Terriglobus albidus: one gene and its partner. The main gene of each other region encodes a partner of the protein of the gene in region 2 in a complex. Links are inferred from orthologs where the notes say so. Each region holds a gene or a part of one and is shown on either strand. Other genes may lie near its edges.

Region 1 (8,072 bases), 3.1 Mb from region 2 along the record:
ACCGACAAAAGCCCAGGGCTATAAAGCCCATTCATTTTTGCGCTTTGAACCAGCGGGCTGAAGCCCGCTGCTCCCACCGCTCTAAACCCATTTTTCTGGATCTATCCAAACACCATCTCAATAAACCCGCTTAGCCACAATCTCCACCGTCGACGCACTCGAACTCACACTCGTCGTCCTAAGCAGAATCTCGAAAGGCCGTAACCCATTCGCATCCCGTGGCACGGTCTTGAGAAACGCACCAATCTCCCCATGCAGCAGGAACCCATAAGCGGCCTCGGTCCCAGCCGTAGTCAGCCCTTCGATCGCCAGCACCCGCCCGGCGCCGTCGATGTTCGGAAGAAACCCGATCACTGCGTACGTCGAGTAAGGAGGACTCGTGCTTCCATTCCGATAGATCTCCGGCTCACCTGGCTGCGGCCGGTTATTCAGAAAATAAGAGCTATACACCGTCTGATCGAACCGGAACCGGAAGTTCATCTGCGGCTCATACAACGTAACCCAGGGGGTACTGTACGCAGACCCAAGGAGAATCAGGTTTACCCCCTTCATGTCTTCCACGTGCAGTGCCCGTGCATTGCGCACCAGGACGTGAGTCTTCCGCGCCTCCGGCAGGGCTGTCATCGCTACCGCGGCATTCACATCGGGAACCCCGGTGTAACGTTCCCGGCTCAGCCGTTGCAGCTTCCGTTGTTCTTCCGTGCCGTTGCGATCGAACTGCGTAAAGTAGCTGCCGTCGCTGTACTCCTCCAGCGTCGCGGGCTTACCACTGAACTCTTCCAGCACCACCAGGCCGCTGTCGGCAGAAACGATCATCGTCTCCATCGATGGCTGAAAGATCTCTTTCCAGACAGGTCCCGCTGCTTCCGCCGCAGCGGTACGCTGCAGTGTCCACATCCTGGCCCCGGCAAGGCCGGCGAGCAATAGCCCCAGCAGCAATGCCGCGGCCCACACTCCTCGGCGGCGCGATGGCGCATCTCCAGCGTCGTCCGCCATCGGCGGATTCATCATCAGCGGCGCACTCTTCTCTGGTTCACCCTGCTCCGGAAAATTCTTCGTCACAAGCTGGGGTAAAGCGATACGCTCTTCGAACACCGCACAATATCTGCCCCGTGGAACCAGAATCCGCAGTGGCTCATCTCGCTCGTGCTCTTCAAAATAACGATCGAGACGCTGGCGAAGCTGACGTGCATAGGTGCGAACAATATTGTCTTCGCTGGTTTTGAAGTCAGGCCGCCGTTTGAAGACGACGATACCGATGTTGCGCTCAGTCAGATCCTCGGTCCGGTTGGCAATCGTCCGCTCACAGACGAACAGCAGAAACTTCGCCAGCAGCGGTGCGCTGGCAAAGGTCGGGCTCTCCGCTACTCGTACCGCCAGCCGCCATCGAATGTCATCCTCGGGCAGGGAGGACTCGTTTTCGAAAATAGGAATCTCTTCTTCGCGGTAGAGCAGCTGTGTATTCATCGTTTGTCAGAGTGTGCTGTGTTCGAGGGGGGACGTACTGAATCTCTTCTCGGAGGGTAGGGGATAGCGGTTAACACGCCGTGAATTTCAACTTCCTGTTCATTTCCGGTCACTTGCCGGAGGAAAAAGCAGGACATTCGCCCGTGGTGTTAGTCTCTCCTCCATCCGAAAATAGTTAAAACGTTTGTTCCCTGGAACTGCGCGCACCATCTTACAGGACTCCGTATGGCCTTTGAACCCTCTGATCCCGGGTCCCGCTCCACAGCGGACCAGTTTTCCGGTTACCCGGACTTAAAGAAGCGCTGGCTTTACATCATGCCGGTCGTCTTCGTTACCTACAGCCTCGCCTACGTCGACCGGGCGAACTATGGATTCGGCGCCGCCGCGGGCCTGGCAGACTCTCTGAAGATCACCTCCGCCCAGTCCGCTCTGCTGGGGTCACTCTTCTTCCTCGGTTACTTCGTCTTCCAGATTCCCGGCGCGGCCTACGCCCGCAAACGCTCCGCCCGTCTGCTCATCGGTCTTGCCCTGGCAAGCTGGGGAATCCTCGCTTCGTTGACGGGCGTCATCACCCAGTACTGGGTTCTGGCCATCGACCGCTTTCTGCTGGGAGCAGCCGAGAGCTTCATCCTGCCGGGCATGCTCATCCTGCTGACCAAATGGTTCACCAAATCGGAGCGATCCCGGACCAACACGCTGCTGATCCTCGGCAACCCGGTCACAGTCCTCTGGATGTCGGCCGCTACCGGCTACATCATCAAGGCCTTCGGCTGGCAGATGACCTTCGTGATCGAGGGACTTCCCTCCGTCCTCTGGGGGATCATCTGGTTCCTCGTCATTCGCGACAGCCCTGAAAAGACCTCCTGGGTCTCAACGGAAAGCACCACGAAGCTCAGCGAGGTCCTGGCGAAGGAACAGGCCAAGCTTCCCAAAGTCGCGAACCTGTCCAGCGCCTATACCAATCCCAACGTCATTCTGCTCTGCATGCAGTACTTCCTCTGGAGCGTTGGCGTCTATGGCTTCGTCCTCTGGCTTCCGGTCATGATCAAGGGCGGCTCCTCACAGGGAATCGGCATGACCGGCCTGCTGAGCTCCATCCCGTACGCATGCGCCATCATCCTTATGCTGCTGGTCAGCTACTTCTCTGACCGCACTGCCAAGCGCACCCGCTTTGTTTGGCCCTTCCTCATCCTCGCAGGAGCAGCCTTCTTCGGTTCATATCTCAGCGCCGGCCAGAGCTTCTGGACCTCCTTCGCCTTCCTCATCGTCGCAGGCGGCGCCATGTACGCTCCATACGGCCCGTTCTTCGCCATCATTCCCGAGATGCTGCCAAGCAACGTCTCGGGCGAGGTCACGGCTCTGGTCAACAGCCTTGGCGCTCTAGGCTCCTTCGCCGGAAGCTACCTGGTCGGATGGCTGCAGGGATACACAGGCAGCTCCAAAGCGGGCTATCTACTGATGTCGATTGCTCTTACTCTCGCAGGCCTGCTCATCCTCCCACTCAAGTCGGAAGCACACCGCACCGAAGCACCCATCGCCGCAGAGCCCGCTATCGTGGAGTAAACGCTCTAAAAGCAGCATCTCCTTACCTGGCGAGTAGGGACAAATTCGCTTTGTGTTTGTCAGGAGTCTAGGTATTCCGAACCCACCCTAGCGTTGCGAGGGTGGGGCACCCGGCAGATACGACAAGCAGATTTCTCCGCTACGCTCCGAAATGACAAACAAAAGTGTGTCATGCTTCTAAGCGCTGAAGGCGCGTTCTATATTTCAGCCAAGGCGAATTCGCGATACGCCAACGATGTCGTCTTCAACCCGTACACCGCCGTGTACTTTGCGTGTCAGCCGCTGGCTTCTGCGCTGAGGCCCGAGTATTTGAGGGCCGGCGGACGGAGGGCAGTAATCACACCCATCAACTGGGCGTCGACACCGCGCGGCGGAGCCACAGCATCTTCCAACGGGATATCGACAATCACGGAGTTCTTCAGCGCTACCATCCTGCCATACCGGCGCTCATTCACGACATCGACAGCCGCGACGCCATAACGCGTTGCGAGCTGACGGTCATAAGCCGTCGGCGTACCGCCACGCTGAACATGGCCGAGGCTGATGCTGCGTGTCTCGTATCCGGTCCGCTCTTCAATCACTTTGGCCAGCGCAACACCAATGCCCCCCAGCTTTCTGCTGGGAGAGGCCCACTCCGTGTTCGGCAGGTGGGCTCCTTCAGCCGCAACGATGATGGCGTATTGCCGTCCTTCCTGCCACTCGTACTGCACCTGTGCGCAGATATCATCCAGATCAATCGGTCTCTCAGGAATCACGATCACATGGGCACCGCCGGCAAGCCCGGCACAGGCCGCGATCCAACCCGTATGCCGGCCCATCACCTCGCATATGATGACGCGATTGTGAGCCTCAGCCGTGGTATGCAGACGGTCAATCGCTTCCGTGGCAACGTTCACTGCAGTATCGAATCCGAAACACATATCCGTGCCGCTGAGATCGTTATCGATCGTCTTCGGAACACCGACAACGTTCACACCTACCTCGGTCAGCGCCAGGCTGGCGGCCTGTGTTCCGTTACCGCCGATGGCAATCAGGGCTTCAACACCATGACGGGCCATGGTCTGCATGCATTTCACATACCCGCCATGCACCTGCCGGATATCGAGGCGCGAAGACCGCAGAATGGTTCCTCCGCGTGAAAGGATCTCGTCGGTTGTCTGAAGATTCAGCGGCATCGAAAGGTCTTCGATCAATCCGCGCCAACCTTCGGTAAAGCCGACAAACTCGTTCCCATAGTGCAGAACGCCCTTCCTCACCGCTGCCCGGATCACTGCATTCAGACCGGGACAATCACCACCCGCAGTTACGATACCTATACGCATTGCTTTTTCCCATCAGAAGAAAGCCCGTTCTCTGATGCGGCTCAAGAATAGCACCGCACACCTCTCAAAGGGGGTGTTTCCGCCGAAGTTCCTCCTTTGAATTCAGTTCTCCAGCGGAATACAGAGACACTCCTATACTGTCTTCATGCGCTCTTTGAACACACTCTCTGAAGCCGCACAGCAAGCCGATGCATTGATCTTCGACTGCGATGGAACGCTGGTCGATACCATCCCGGCTCACCTGCATGCACTCCAGGTTGGGTTTGAACGCATCGGCCTCAACTTTCCCGCCGAATGGTTTCATCAAAACCACTCACTGACAGCGGATGCACTGCTGCAGAAGTTCCAGGATGACGGTCTTGGACAGATTGAGGATCCCAAGGCAGTTCTCGCGAAGCATCAGGTTCTCTTCCGCGAAAGCCTGCACATGCTCGAAGAGGTATCGGTCATCGCGTCGATTGCCCGCGAGTACAAGGGGAAACTCCCCATGGCCGTCGCCTCGAATGGAAATCGTGTGAACGTAGAGGTCAGCCTCGAAGCTGTAGACCTCCTTCCATATTTCGATGCGATCGTCGCCAGGGAAGATGTCCTTCACGGCAAGCCGGAACCTGACGTCTATCTCGAAGCCGCGCATCGCCTCAACGTCGCTCCCAATCGCTGCCTCGTCTTCGAAGACTCAGAGACCGGCCTGGCAGCCGGCCGCGCCGCCGGCGCCAAAGTCATCGACATCCGCGAGTACTATCAACCTGCCTGGCAGCAAGCAGGTCACTAGAGCATTTTTCCTGTAGCTCTACTTACGCTTCCAGCGGACGCCTTCTTTTGAGTCTTCGATGATGATGCCCTTCTCCAGGAGCTCGTTGCGGATGGCGTCGGCGCGGGCGAAGTTGCGTTGCTTTTTAGCCAGCGTGCGTTCTGCGACGAGCTTGTCCACCTCTTCGTCGCTGAGCGACATGGTGGCGAGCAGCTCGGGTGAGGCCTGATCGAGTTTGCCTTCTTTTTCTGCCCAGGCGAGAGCGGCTTTGGTGAGTTCGGCGTCGCGGTCGGTGAGGACAGCGAAGACACCATCGAAGGAGGCCAGTACGGCTTCGATCTCCGGCACATTGCCGGCGAGCAGCTTTCCGCTATCCATCGCGGAGTTGGCGGCGCGGATCAGGTCAAAGACTGCGGCACGTGCAACGGCAGTGTTCAGATCGTCGGCCATAGCCGCGGCAAAGCCTTCAGCAGCCTTCTTCGTAGCAGCAGAGATCTCTTCGTTGACTCCCTCGGCGAAGCTTCCTTTGCGTAAGCGATCGACAAAGGTGCGCAGGCGGTCGATGGCGTTGGTCGACTCCGTCAAGCCATCGAAGGTGAAGTTCATCTGGTTGCGGTAGGGGACGCTCAGCAGCAGGAAGCGGATGGCGGAGGCGCGATAGCCCTTCAGCAACAGGTCGCGCAGGGTGAAGAAGTTCCCTTCACTCTTGGACATCTTCTTGCCTTCCACCAGAAGGAAGCGGACGTGCATCCAGTGCTGAGCGAAGGGCTTACCGGTAGCAGCTTCGCTCTGGGCTATTTCATTTTCGTGGTGGGGGAACATCAGATCTTCGCCGCCGGCGTGCAGGTCAAGGGTCTCGCCAAGGTACTTCATCGCCATGGCCGAACACTCAATGTGCCAGCCTGGGCGGCCGCAGCCGATGGCCGTATTCCACTGTGCTTCGCCCGGCTTTGGAGCCTTCCAGAGAGCGAAGTCGCGGGCAGCATCCTTCTCGTACTCGTCCACGTCCACACGAGCGCCGTCTTCGATGCCGTCGAAGTCTTTTTTGGAGAGCTTGCCGTAGGCCGGGAAGCGGGCGATGCGGAAGTACCAGCTTCCGTCCTCGGTCTTGTAGGCGATGTCTTCGCTGGCCAGCTTCTCGATGAGCGACACCATCTCCGGAATGTTTTCGGTGGCCTTGGCGACGAACTCCGGCTTCTCGATGCCAAGCGCTTCCAGGTCTTCAAAGAAGGCCTGGGTGAACTTGGCGGTGTAGTCCTGGATGGGCATCTGCGCGGCGGCGGCGTTGCGGATGATCTTGTCGTCCACGTCCGTCACGTTCATGACATGTTCCACCTTCATGCCCGATTGGCGGGCGAAGCGGCGCAGCGCGTCGACGTGCAGGAAGGTGCGGAAGTTGCCGATGTGCCCGTAGTCGTACACCGTGGGTCCGCAGGCATACATGCGCAGGGTGTTGTCCCGTTGAGGCGTAAGGGGTTCAACGGTGGTGGTCAGGGTATTAAAGAGCTTGATCTCAGGCATTCCGGAGGGCACTTTCCTTGTAGATTCTACCCGTCCGGCCAACAGATGTCTTAGAGCATTTTCCTGTTGCTGGGTATCCCGAAAGGGATCCGTAGCGGCGTTTTCATTGCGGAAAACGCCCATAGATGCACAGACCCCGCACTACACCTACAGGAAAAATGCTCTACCCCAGCCGCAACTGGGGGGTTGCGTTTAATTCATCCGAAGCGAAGAGTCCGGCGGCGAACTTCGGCCAGGCAGCGGCGGCGATCATGGCGGCGTTGTCCGTGGCCAGCGCCAGTGAGGGGAAGGCGATCTGGAGGTGGCGGGCGGCAGCTTCGGCAGACATCCGCTCGCGCAGAGCCCGGTTGGCGGCAACTCCCCCGGAGACGACAATACTGCCGGCGCCGAACTCCTCCGCCGCGCGCATGGTCTGTTTGACCAGATAGCCGACGACCGCCTTCTGGAATGAGGCGATCAGGTCCAGGGTCTCGCGGTCGCAGAGGGCGAGGGCGGCTTCGCGCCGATTGCCCTCCACCTGCATGAGGGCATTGTGGCGGGCGGCGGCCCGCTCGCGCATGTGGTGCAGTTCGGTATAGCGCAGAACGGCGGTCTTGATGCCGCTGAAGGAGAAGTCGAACTCGCCGCCCCGGGAGGCTCCGTCGCGGTGCAGCTTAGGCTTGATGCCGCCGAGCTTGAACTCCACAGCATTGGGATCGCCATGGTCGGCGAGGAAGTCCATCAGCGGACCTCCGGGATAGCCCAGGCCGAGCAGCTTGGCGCTCTTGTCGTAGGCCTCGCCTGCGGCGTCGTCGATGGTGCGGCCTACGTTGCGGTAGCTCCACAGGCCACCGCGCTCTTCGGCGAGGTAAAGATGGGTGTGTCCGCCGGAGACGACCAAGGCCAGGACGGGAGCGCCTGGGGTAAGCGAAAGTGTCTCTTTCGCTTCCATCAGGACGGCATGGATGTGGCCTTCCAGGTGGTTCACCGCGATGAGCGGCTTGCCGAGACCGTAGGCCAGCGCTTTGGCATAGGTGATGCCAACCAGGAGAGCTCCGGCGAGCCCGGGACCTTCGGTGACGGCTACGGCATCGAGATCGTCGAGCGTGATGCCCGCCTCGGCGACGGCGGTGCGGACCACGGGGACGATGTTGGTGAGGTGCTCGCGTGAGGCCAGCTCCGGCACGACGCCGCCATAGAGGGCATGGGTGGCGATCTGTGAGGCGACAACATTGGAGAGCACTGCGCTGCCACTGCGGACGACAGCGGCTGCCGTCTCGTCGCAGGAGCTCTCAATGCCAAGAATCAGACCGGAAGCCATCTCTTTATTGTAGATAGCTCTTCGACGGAGGGCTGTCTCCAGAGATGGTTTACAGTTTGTCTCCACACATCCTTTACAGGTCTCGTCTTCCCCGGGAGACACGCAGGCTGCATTCCACCATCTACCATCGAAGACGATGCAGGACGCG
Region 2 (8,341 bases):
CCTTGGCGGCTCCGGCCAGATCGGCCAGACCCTGGCCCGTTACTTTCACGGCCGAGGGGTAGAGGTCATCAGTGTCTCGCGTACGCCACATCCTGCGCCCTGGACAACAGTAGCCTGGGACGGTAAGACCGTTGGGCGATGGACCAAATGCTTTGAAGGGGCAGACGCAGTTATCAATCTTGCCGGTTCAAGCATCAATACCCGCTTCACTCGTGAACACCGTTCTCTGATCCTTGATAGCCGCCTCGATGCGACCAAGGCAACGGCTGCGGCCATTCGCTCCCGCAAACGGCCGCCACGCGTATGGCTTAACGCTTCCGCTGTCGATATCTACCCCCACACACTTGCTCCCACTCCCGAGACCACCATCAGCGGATATCAAGACACAGGAGCGATGGACAGCACCACTCCCGAGTCATGGCGGTTCCTTTCCGAAGTAGTGTGGCAGTGGGAAGAAGCCTTTCGAATGGAACAGGTACCGGGCACCCGCAAGGTGGCGTTGCGCACCACGCTGATGCTCTCTCCGGACCAGGGCGGCGTCTTTCGGCTGCTGTCGACACTGGCGCGATTCGGTCTCGGCGGGCCGCAGGGGTCCGGAAAGCAATTCGTATCGTGGATACACCACACCGACTACGCCCGGGCCGTGGAGTTCCTGATCGAACGAGAGGACATCGCAGGTCCTGTGAATATCACCAGTCCGCAGCCGCTGTCGAATCGCGAGTTTATGCGCTTGCTGCGGCAAGCTGTTCGCATGCCCATCGGCCTGCCTGCGCCCGCCTTCGGAATCCAACTCAGTTCCCTTCTATTACGGACGGAACCGGTGCTGGTCCTGAAGTCGCGATGCAGCGTCCCGACGGTGTTACAGCAACACGGATTCACATGGAGCTTTCCGGACTGGCCATCAGCTGTGCAGGATCTGGTATTGGGGCATTGAATGATTACAGAAGCGAATGATTGAATAACGTTTGAGCTTCGTGGGCAGCTCAAAACGCTTGTCATCCTGGAACGCTCGGGATCCCCAGCGAACTTGTTTGCTGGGGTGATTAGCGAAGGACCTGCTTTTCGGTCAACAGATATCGGCAGAAAAGCGGATTTCTCCGCTCCCTTTGGTCGCTGCGAAATGACAAACAAAAAGGCGGTTCAAGCTGCACTCGAACCGCCTCATGCATGAAGCACTCGTTCCGGCTGCGTTAACCGCCCACGGCTACACGGCGATGGAAAAGCTCAAGCGCCATCCCGTAACCCCAGCGTGCAAGAGCGGGATCATAGCGAGGCCCCTCGTCCCGAAGGAAGGCATGCGCCCCATTCACTTCGTGCCAGGTAAAGTTCAGGTTCAGCTCATCCAGGCGCGCAAGAATCTTTCTCCGGCCTTCGAGTGGAACGTGGGGATCCTGCCGTCCCCAGATCATCAAGAGCTCGCCTTTGATCTCAGACGCACGTGCCAGAGAATCATCTCCGCTTACGCTCAGCGATCCCTTATGAATATCGGTTCCGTAGAAACAGACGGTTGCCAGCACGTCCGGATTCATCGCCGCGCGAAACGCAAGGTGACCGCCAATGCAGATGCCCATGACGCCAAGCCGTCCGGTACAGTCCGGACGCTGCTTCAGATGGTCTAGCACCGCACGCGCATCTCCGTCATAGCCTGCCAGCGTCTTCGTAGTCTTCAGTGCATTGCCTCGATCGCTTCCCGCCTGGTCATAACCCAGCACCGTCCCTGCGCTCTCAAACTCGTGATAGATCTCCGGAATAGCGACGATATACCCATGTCCGGCAATCATGGCTGCGGTACGGCGAATGGGACCTGTTACCTGGAAGATCTCCGTGTAGAAGAGAACGCCAGGATACTTGCCCTCTCCGGCCGGACGGAAGATATGTACCCGCATCGGACCGGTGGGCGTGGAGAGTTCTACATGTTCGTTTTCCAGAATCGTCATGCACACCACTATAGAAGAGAAAAAGTTCAGCTCGATCCGAGGGTGTGTCATCAAACTCCAGCCGTCAGCGCTACACTGATGGTGCAATGGCTGCGAGCATGTATATCGTCGTGGAAGGAGAGGACCCCGGCTACGACATCTTTGTGAATGGGCGGGCCCTGGCCCGTCACGAGGATGCCATCGAAAAGCTGGCGCTCCGCCTGAATGTAAAGCCCCTGATCGAGTTCTTCTCAGCCGACGAGAACTCCATGGCGCTGTTGATTGAAGAGGGCGCCGGCAATCCCGAGCTTCTGAGACGTATGCCTCCACCCCAATGGTATGCACCGGCGGACGGCTTGCTGACCGTGCAGACGCTGCTTGATGACCTGCGCAAAGAACCGCAGCTTCTTGGCTCTGAGACGTCGATCGTGATCGCTGAACTGGAAGAGTACGAGACCGTACTGCTGAAAGCAGCCGTGCGCGGCCACCGCTGGCATCTTGCTGTCAGTTGGCGCTGATGCGGCAGATCTCGGCGCTTCTGCTGCTGTGCTTCCTCTGGGGCATGGAGTGGCTGCGTGAGCTCCTGGTACTACCCGCTACGCCATCTACATTACGTGCAGCAATCACCTGTACTCTCGCTGCGCTTCTGTATGCTCTTTTTCCTCCGGAACGCTGCAGCAGCCGACGCGGCATCCTCTCTGCGTTGGGACTTTTTGCGGTTCCCTTGCTGCTACAGCAAGCCGCCCATCTCTCCGGTTACACCAGTGCCGCACTCTGGACTCTCACGCCCGTCCTGATCGTGGTTGTATGCGGGGCACGATCTACCGGTCTGCGGCAGGAGATGTTAATCGCCGCCCTGGCCGGTGTCGCTGGAACATTACTCATCCTTCCATTCCAAGTCCCTGCGTCTCCCTCCGAGGGACTTCACTGGCTGCTCCTTCTTACCGGCATTACCAGCGCAGCCGTCGCTTCAGTCCTGGCGCCGGCTGCAGCGGGCTTCAGAACTACCGGCCTGTTGAGCGCTGCCGTCATTCTTTGGATCGCAACCATCGCACGGGGACCAATCTCCCTTTCGCTGCCTGAGTTGCTTTGGATCGCCTGTATCGATCTGCCGGCGCTGTTCCTGCTTCTCTGGCTACTGCCGCAGGTACGTCCGGAGGCGTTGGGCACACGCTATCTTTTGCCCATGGCCATCACGATCCTGACCAGTTGGGTCGCTCTTCACCAACAAATGACGGTCCGCTTTGCCGGCGGGGTTCTTCTTCTGCTGACGTCTTCCGCAGGCCTCATCTTGCTCTCACGACGCATGGCTTAAAACGAAACCGGACTGCCGTAGCAGTCCGGTTTCGTTTCGTTATGCCTTAGGCAGGGCGATTGCCGCCACCCTGCTGTCCGCCACCCTGTCCACCGGGACGGCGTCCGCCGCGACGGCGACGACGGCCACGGCCACCATCACGCTTTGGCTGTCCCTGTCCGCCACCCTGAACGAAGCCTCCGGGAACATCAGAGCGGTTGAAGTTCTCATCACCGCCCTCGTTCTCGCCTTCTCCATCGAAGTCATCGTCGCCTTCCTCATCATCCTCTTCGAAATCGTCGCCACCCTCGATAGTGATGGTGGGTGCATTCGACGGCTGACGCTCGGGACGCGGAGCACGTGGGCCACGGTCGCTCTTGCCACCTTCCTGCGCGCTCTTACCACCTTCCTGCGGCGCAGCGACCGGAGGCAGACCGAGCTTCTCACGCTGTTCGCGAAGAACAGCCTTGCGGGAGAGCTTGATGCGGTTGCCTTCAATGCCCAGGACCTTGACCAGGACCTGATCGCCTTCACGCAGCTCGTCTTTCACGTCCTTCACACGGTGCTCTGCGATCTCGGAGACGTGCAGCAGGCCATCGGTGCCGGGGAAGATCTCGACGAACGCGCCGAACTCCGCCAGACGGACGACCTTGCCCAGATAGGTCTTGCCAACCTCGGGCACAGCAGTAAGGTCGCTGATCATCTGGATCGCGCGCTCCAGTCCATCGGCGTCCGAGGAGGCTACATTGACGCGGCCGGAATCGTCGACGTCGATCTTCACTCCCGTTGCATCGATGATGCCGCGGATCACCTTGCCGCCCGGTCCGATCAGATCGCGGATCTTGTCGGTCGGAATCTGCATGGTGTGGATACGCGGAGCGTAAGCCGAAGGCTTCTCGCTCGGAGCAGCAATAACGGCGTCCATCTTGTCCAGCAGGAAGAGACGAGCGACGCGTGCCTGCTCCAGGGCCTCACGCATGATCTGCGCGGTGATGCCCATGATCTTGATGTCCATCTGGAGAGCGGTGATACCGTTGCGGGTACCAGCCACCTTGAAGTCCATGTCACCGTAGTGGTCTTCCGCACCAGCGATATCGGTCAGCACGGCGTACTTATCGCCTTCCTTCACCAGACCCATCGCGATACCCGCGACAGCGGCCTTCAGCTTGATGCCGGCGTGCATCAGCGCGAGAGATGCACCGCAGACCGTTGCCATGGAGGACGAACCATTCGACTCCAGGATGTCCGAGACGACACGCAGCACATAGGGCGACTCGGCCTCGGAAGGCAGAACCGCTTCGATGGCGCGCGACGCCAGGGCTCCGTGACCGATCTCGCGGCGGCCAACGCCCGACATACGGCCCACTTCGCCGACCGAAAACGGCGGGAAGTTGTAGTGGAGCATGAAGGTCTTCTTCTGCTCGCCGGTGTAGGTCTCGAGGCGCTGCGCATCGTCGCCGGTACCGAGAGTGGCCGTCACCAGCGCCTGCGTCTCACCACGGGTGAACAACGCTGAACCGTGGGTACGGGGAAGAACGCCAACCTCGATGTCGATCTGGCGGATCTGGTCGAAGGCACGGCGATCAGGACGGATACGCTCATCGAGCACCTGCTCGCGGAAGGTGTTTTCGCGCAGCAGCTCGTAGTACTTCGAAAGCTTCTTCGGAGCATCGGGCTCATCAGCCGGCAGAGCGGCCTTCAGCTCGTCCTTGATCTCCTTGACCTTGGCATAGCTGTCGATCTTCGCGTACTTCTGCGTGTCGAGTGCATCCTTCAGGCGGTCTCCCACCCTGGACTTCAGCTCGTTGTAATAGGCCTCGTCCTTCTCGACGGCGGCAACAGCGCGCTTGGTCTTGCCGGCCTTCTGCACGAGTTCCTCGATCACTGCAACGATCTTCTTGATCTCGCCATGACCGAACTCAATCGCGTCGACAACCTTATCCTCGGCAACTTCCTTGGCTCCGGACTCGATCATCACAATGCCGTCCTTGGTACCGACAACCATGATGTTGAGAAGGCTCTTTTCCTTCTCTTCATAGGTCGGGTTGACGACAAACTGGTCGTCGATCAGACCGACGCGGACTGCGCCGACCGGACCGGAAAACGGGATGTCCGACAGCGCCAGGGCGCAGGATGCAGCATTGATGGCGACGACGTCAGGATCGTTTTCCTTGTCCGCGGAATAAACGAATCCGACGACCTGCGTCTCATTGCGGAAGCCCTCCGGGAACAGCGGGCGAATCGGACGATCGATCTGCCGTGCGGTCAGAATCTCCTTCTCCGAAGGGCGTCCCTCACGCTTGATGAAGCCGCCGGGGATACGTCCGCCGGCATACGTAAACTCGCGATACTCCACGGTAAGCGGGAAGAAATCGATACCTTCCTTAGGCTCCGGGCTGGCAACAGCCGTGCCGAGGACTACGGTATCGCCGCTGGTCGTCAGCGCAGCGCCAGAGGCCTGCTTCGCGATCCGTCCCGTCTCAAATGTAATCCGCTTGCCACCGGCAAGCTCAACAGTCACTTCCTGTTTCATCTAGTGTTCTCTCTTTCTTTCTCTTCTGTCTTCGTCTCGAAACCTGGTGTTGTGCGTCTGTCAGACACACGAATGCAAAGACATGGCGGACCTCAGGCACAGGCCATGCAATGCGAAAAACTTGGGTTGGGGGTGCCCTGACAGAGGCGCGCCTGGCTGTTCAGCTACCATCGCGCCTGTCATTACCGCGCGCTCCGGAGGGGCGGAAAAGCATAAACGGCTGCTGAAGCCCGCATAGCGGACCCCGCAGCCGTATATGGAAACTTCGTGCGCGTGGGCATAGTTACTCGTGCCGCGTAAAGCTCAACCGGAAGCAGATGTTGAATCCGCTTACTTACGGATGCCCAGCTTGCCGATCACTTCGCGGTAGCGGTCAGAGTCGTTCTTCTTGAGGTAGTCCAGCAGGCGACGGCGCTTGCTGACCAGCATCAGCAGGCCGCGACGGGAGCCATGGTCCTTCTTATGGGTCTTGAAGTGCTCCGTCAGCTCGCCGATCCGCTCGCTCAGAATCGCAATCTGGACCTCGGGGCTACCAGTATCCGAATCATGCGTGCGGAATTTGGTGATAATTTCTGTCTTCTTGGCAGGTGCTAACACGGGATTACGTTGCTCCTCTACTTCTCTTCTCTTAAATTCACTCGTCTAGTGTCCTGTGTAGGATACCATTTTTGTCACCTTTAGCCTACAGACCTGGCCCTTTAGCCTACAGACCTGTCTTTGACGGCGTCGAACGCGTTTCCATGGCTGCTCTTGCCGCATAAAACGCCTCCTTCGGGCGAAGGTTCTGGTCGAAGAGCAGCGGACGGGTCTGGTCGTCACGTCCATTTTCATACCGCAACCAGCTCTGGCCGTCATCGACACCCCAGAACAGGACCGCCGTGACAGCCCGCTCTTCCAGCGCCATCGCCAGAAAACGGCTGTAGGTCTGGGCGACCTCCACATCCTGCCTCCCAGGAGTCCGGTCCACCTCCCGATCATTGACGTCCATCTCACTCAGGAAGATCTGGAGCCCCATCTCACGCACCCGCTCCATAAATCGCTGCAGACCCGGACCATAGCTGTACATCGGCCGGGCTGAAATATGGCACTGAATCCCGACCGCATCGAGAGGCACACGTCTCGCCTTCAGCCGCCGCAATAAGAGCAACACCGCACTGCGCTTCTGCTCCGCGTCGTAAGTCTCGCTCTCGATGCCGTAGTCGTTATAACTCAGAAGCGCCGCAGGATCTGCCGCACGTGCCGCCTGAAAAGCCACTTCGATATAGTCCGGCCCCACCATTCGAAGCCAGAACGAGTTCCGCAGGCCATCCGGGCGATTGTCCTTTACCTCGACGGCCTCATTCACAACGTCCCAGGAGTGCATTCTCCCCGCATATCGGCCTGTAACTGTCTGAATGTGTTCGGTCAATTGCCGGCGGGCCTCCTGCGCGGAATCGATCGCCTCGACCCACGACGGCAGCGCCCGGTGCCAGCACAGCGTATGCCCGCGCAGACGAATCCGGTTCTGCTCCGCAAAGGTAAGCAATGCATCCGCCTGCTCGAACGAATATTGTCCAAGTGCAGGCCGCAGTGCGCCCCACTTCATCGCATTTTCAGGAACAATCAGGCTGGCCTGCTCACGCACTACGGCTACATAGTGCGGGTCCTGCAACAGTTTCGGATCCACGGCGAACCCTGTCAAAAGACGATGCTCTGCTGCGACAGAGCGCAGAGACCACTGTCCTGAAATCTCGCGGGTGGGAGCCTGTTTCGGAGCCGGAGCAGACGTCTTCTTCCCGCAACCGATCAATGGAGCAAGACCTGCGCCCGCGGCGGAGAGAAGACCATACCGCAACAGCTCGCGGCGAGGCAGATTCATTCCCCGCCCCGTTTCCCCGCCAGATCGCGAATTTCACCGGTCCAGCGCAAAAAACGCATCAGTTGCCCACGCTCCCGCCAGGCAAACCGGAAGAAATCCGATGCCGTAATCTGCTCTGCCTTCAACCCGGAATAGGTTTCAAGACGCCAGCGCAGGTAAGGAGAGTTCCACGGCCTCAGCCTGTGGCCCTTCGTCGCATTCCAAAGAAACAGCAGCCCACCAAACATTCCGCTGTCAGTATAGGGCGTGGGCGTGCCATCACCCTATGAGAGGAAGTCGAAGAGATTGGATTTGCCCAGGGACGCAATCACACTCAGCAATGCCTTCTGCTGGGTTTGGGTATTGCTGAGATCTGTAGCAACCTGGGCCGGATCGGCACTCAACAGCTCTGTCTGGGAAATCGTAATCTCCGACTTACGCTGGCTGGCCGTATCGCTGGCGCTCTGAACGGCAGACAGCGAGTTCTCAAAAGCTGCGCGCTGCGCCGTAACTGTATTCAATGCCGCCCCAAGCTTGCCTGTCGCCGTCGTATCCCCGGAGGTCGCGCCGGCAATAGCATCGTCCAGAGCGCTGAGAGCCTGCGAGAAGATGTTCGATCCCGGCACATTGGTGGCGATCTTCTGCCCTGTCGGAGTGGTTACGTACTGGATCGAGCTGTCTCCGGAATAGGTTCCATTCGAAGCAAATGCGGGAGCGTCAGTAGCGCTGCCGGCAAAGAGATATTGCCCCTGGAAAGAGCT

Evidence for each region.
Region 1: pnp (region 2) and FTW19_RS03850 share a complex: the UniProt entries of both Bacillus subtilis proteins name them as parts of the possible RNA degradosome complex. The link is inferred for Terriglobus albidus from one-to-one orthologs.

What each region holds. Positions count from the first base shown.
Region 1 is NZ_CP042806.1:922,531-930,602, reverse strand. The notes cover bases 2,330-5,179. They hold FTW19_RS03850 (6-phosphofructokinase), read right to left. Parts: upstream 4,353-5,179; coding sequence 3,306-4,352; downstream 2,330-3,305. Other genes in these bases: cysS (cysteine--tRNA ligase), read right to left, coding at 5,143-5,179; FTW19_RS03845 (HAD family hydrolase), read left to right, coding at 4,498-5,124; FTW19_RS03855 (MFS transporter), read left to right, coding at 2,330-3,030. Also shown: FTW19_RS03860 (hypothetical protein), read right to left, coding at 118-1,467; more of FTW19_RS03855, read left to right, coding at 1,693-2,329; more of cysS, read right to left, coding at 5,180-6,624; tRNA (adenosine(37)-N6)-threonylcarbamoyltransferase complex transferase subunit TsaD, read right to left, coding at 6,788-7,924; FTW19_RS03830 (CCA tRNA nucleotidyltransferase), read left to right, coding at 8,061-8,072. UniProt on the Bacillus subtilis protein: Catalyzes the phosphorylation of D-fructose 6-phosphate to fructose 1,6-bisphosphate by ATP, the first committing step of glycolysis.
Region 2 is NZ_CP042806.1:4,011,964-4,020,304, forward strand. Bases 3,011-6,129 are described here. They hold pnp (polyribonucleotide nucleotidyltransferase), read right to left. Parts: upstream 5,744-6,129; coding sequence 3,278-5,743; downstream 3,011-3,277. Other genes in these bases: FTW19_RS15775 (hypothetical protein), read left to right, coding at 3,011-3,231; rpsO (30S ribosomal protein S15), read right to left, coding at 6,074-6,129. Also shown: FTW19_RS15760 (TIGR01777 family oxidoreductase), read left to right, coding at 1-934; FTW19_RS15765 (dienelactone hydrolase family protein), read right to left, coding at 1,191-1,988; FTW19_RS15770 (hypothetical protein), read left to right, coding at 2,024-2,434; more of FTW19_RS15775, read left to right, coding at 2,434-3,010; more of rpsO, read right to left, coding at 6,130-6,340; FTW19_RS15790 (endo-1,4-beta-xylanase), read right to left, coding at 6,447-7,601; FTW19_RS15800 (flagellar hook-associated protein 3), read right to left, coding at 7,865-8,341. UniProt on the Bacillus subtilis protein: Involved in mRNA degradation. Catalyzes the phosphorolysis of single-stranded polyribonucleotides processively in the 3'- to 5'-direction. Necessary for competence development in Bacillus subtilis.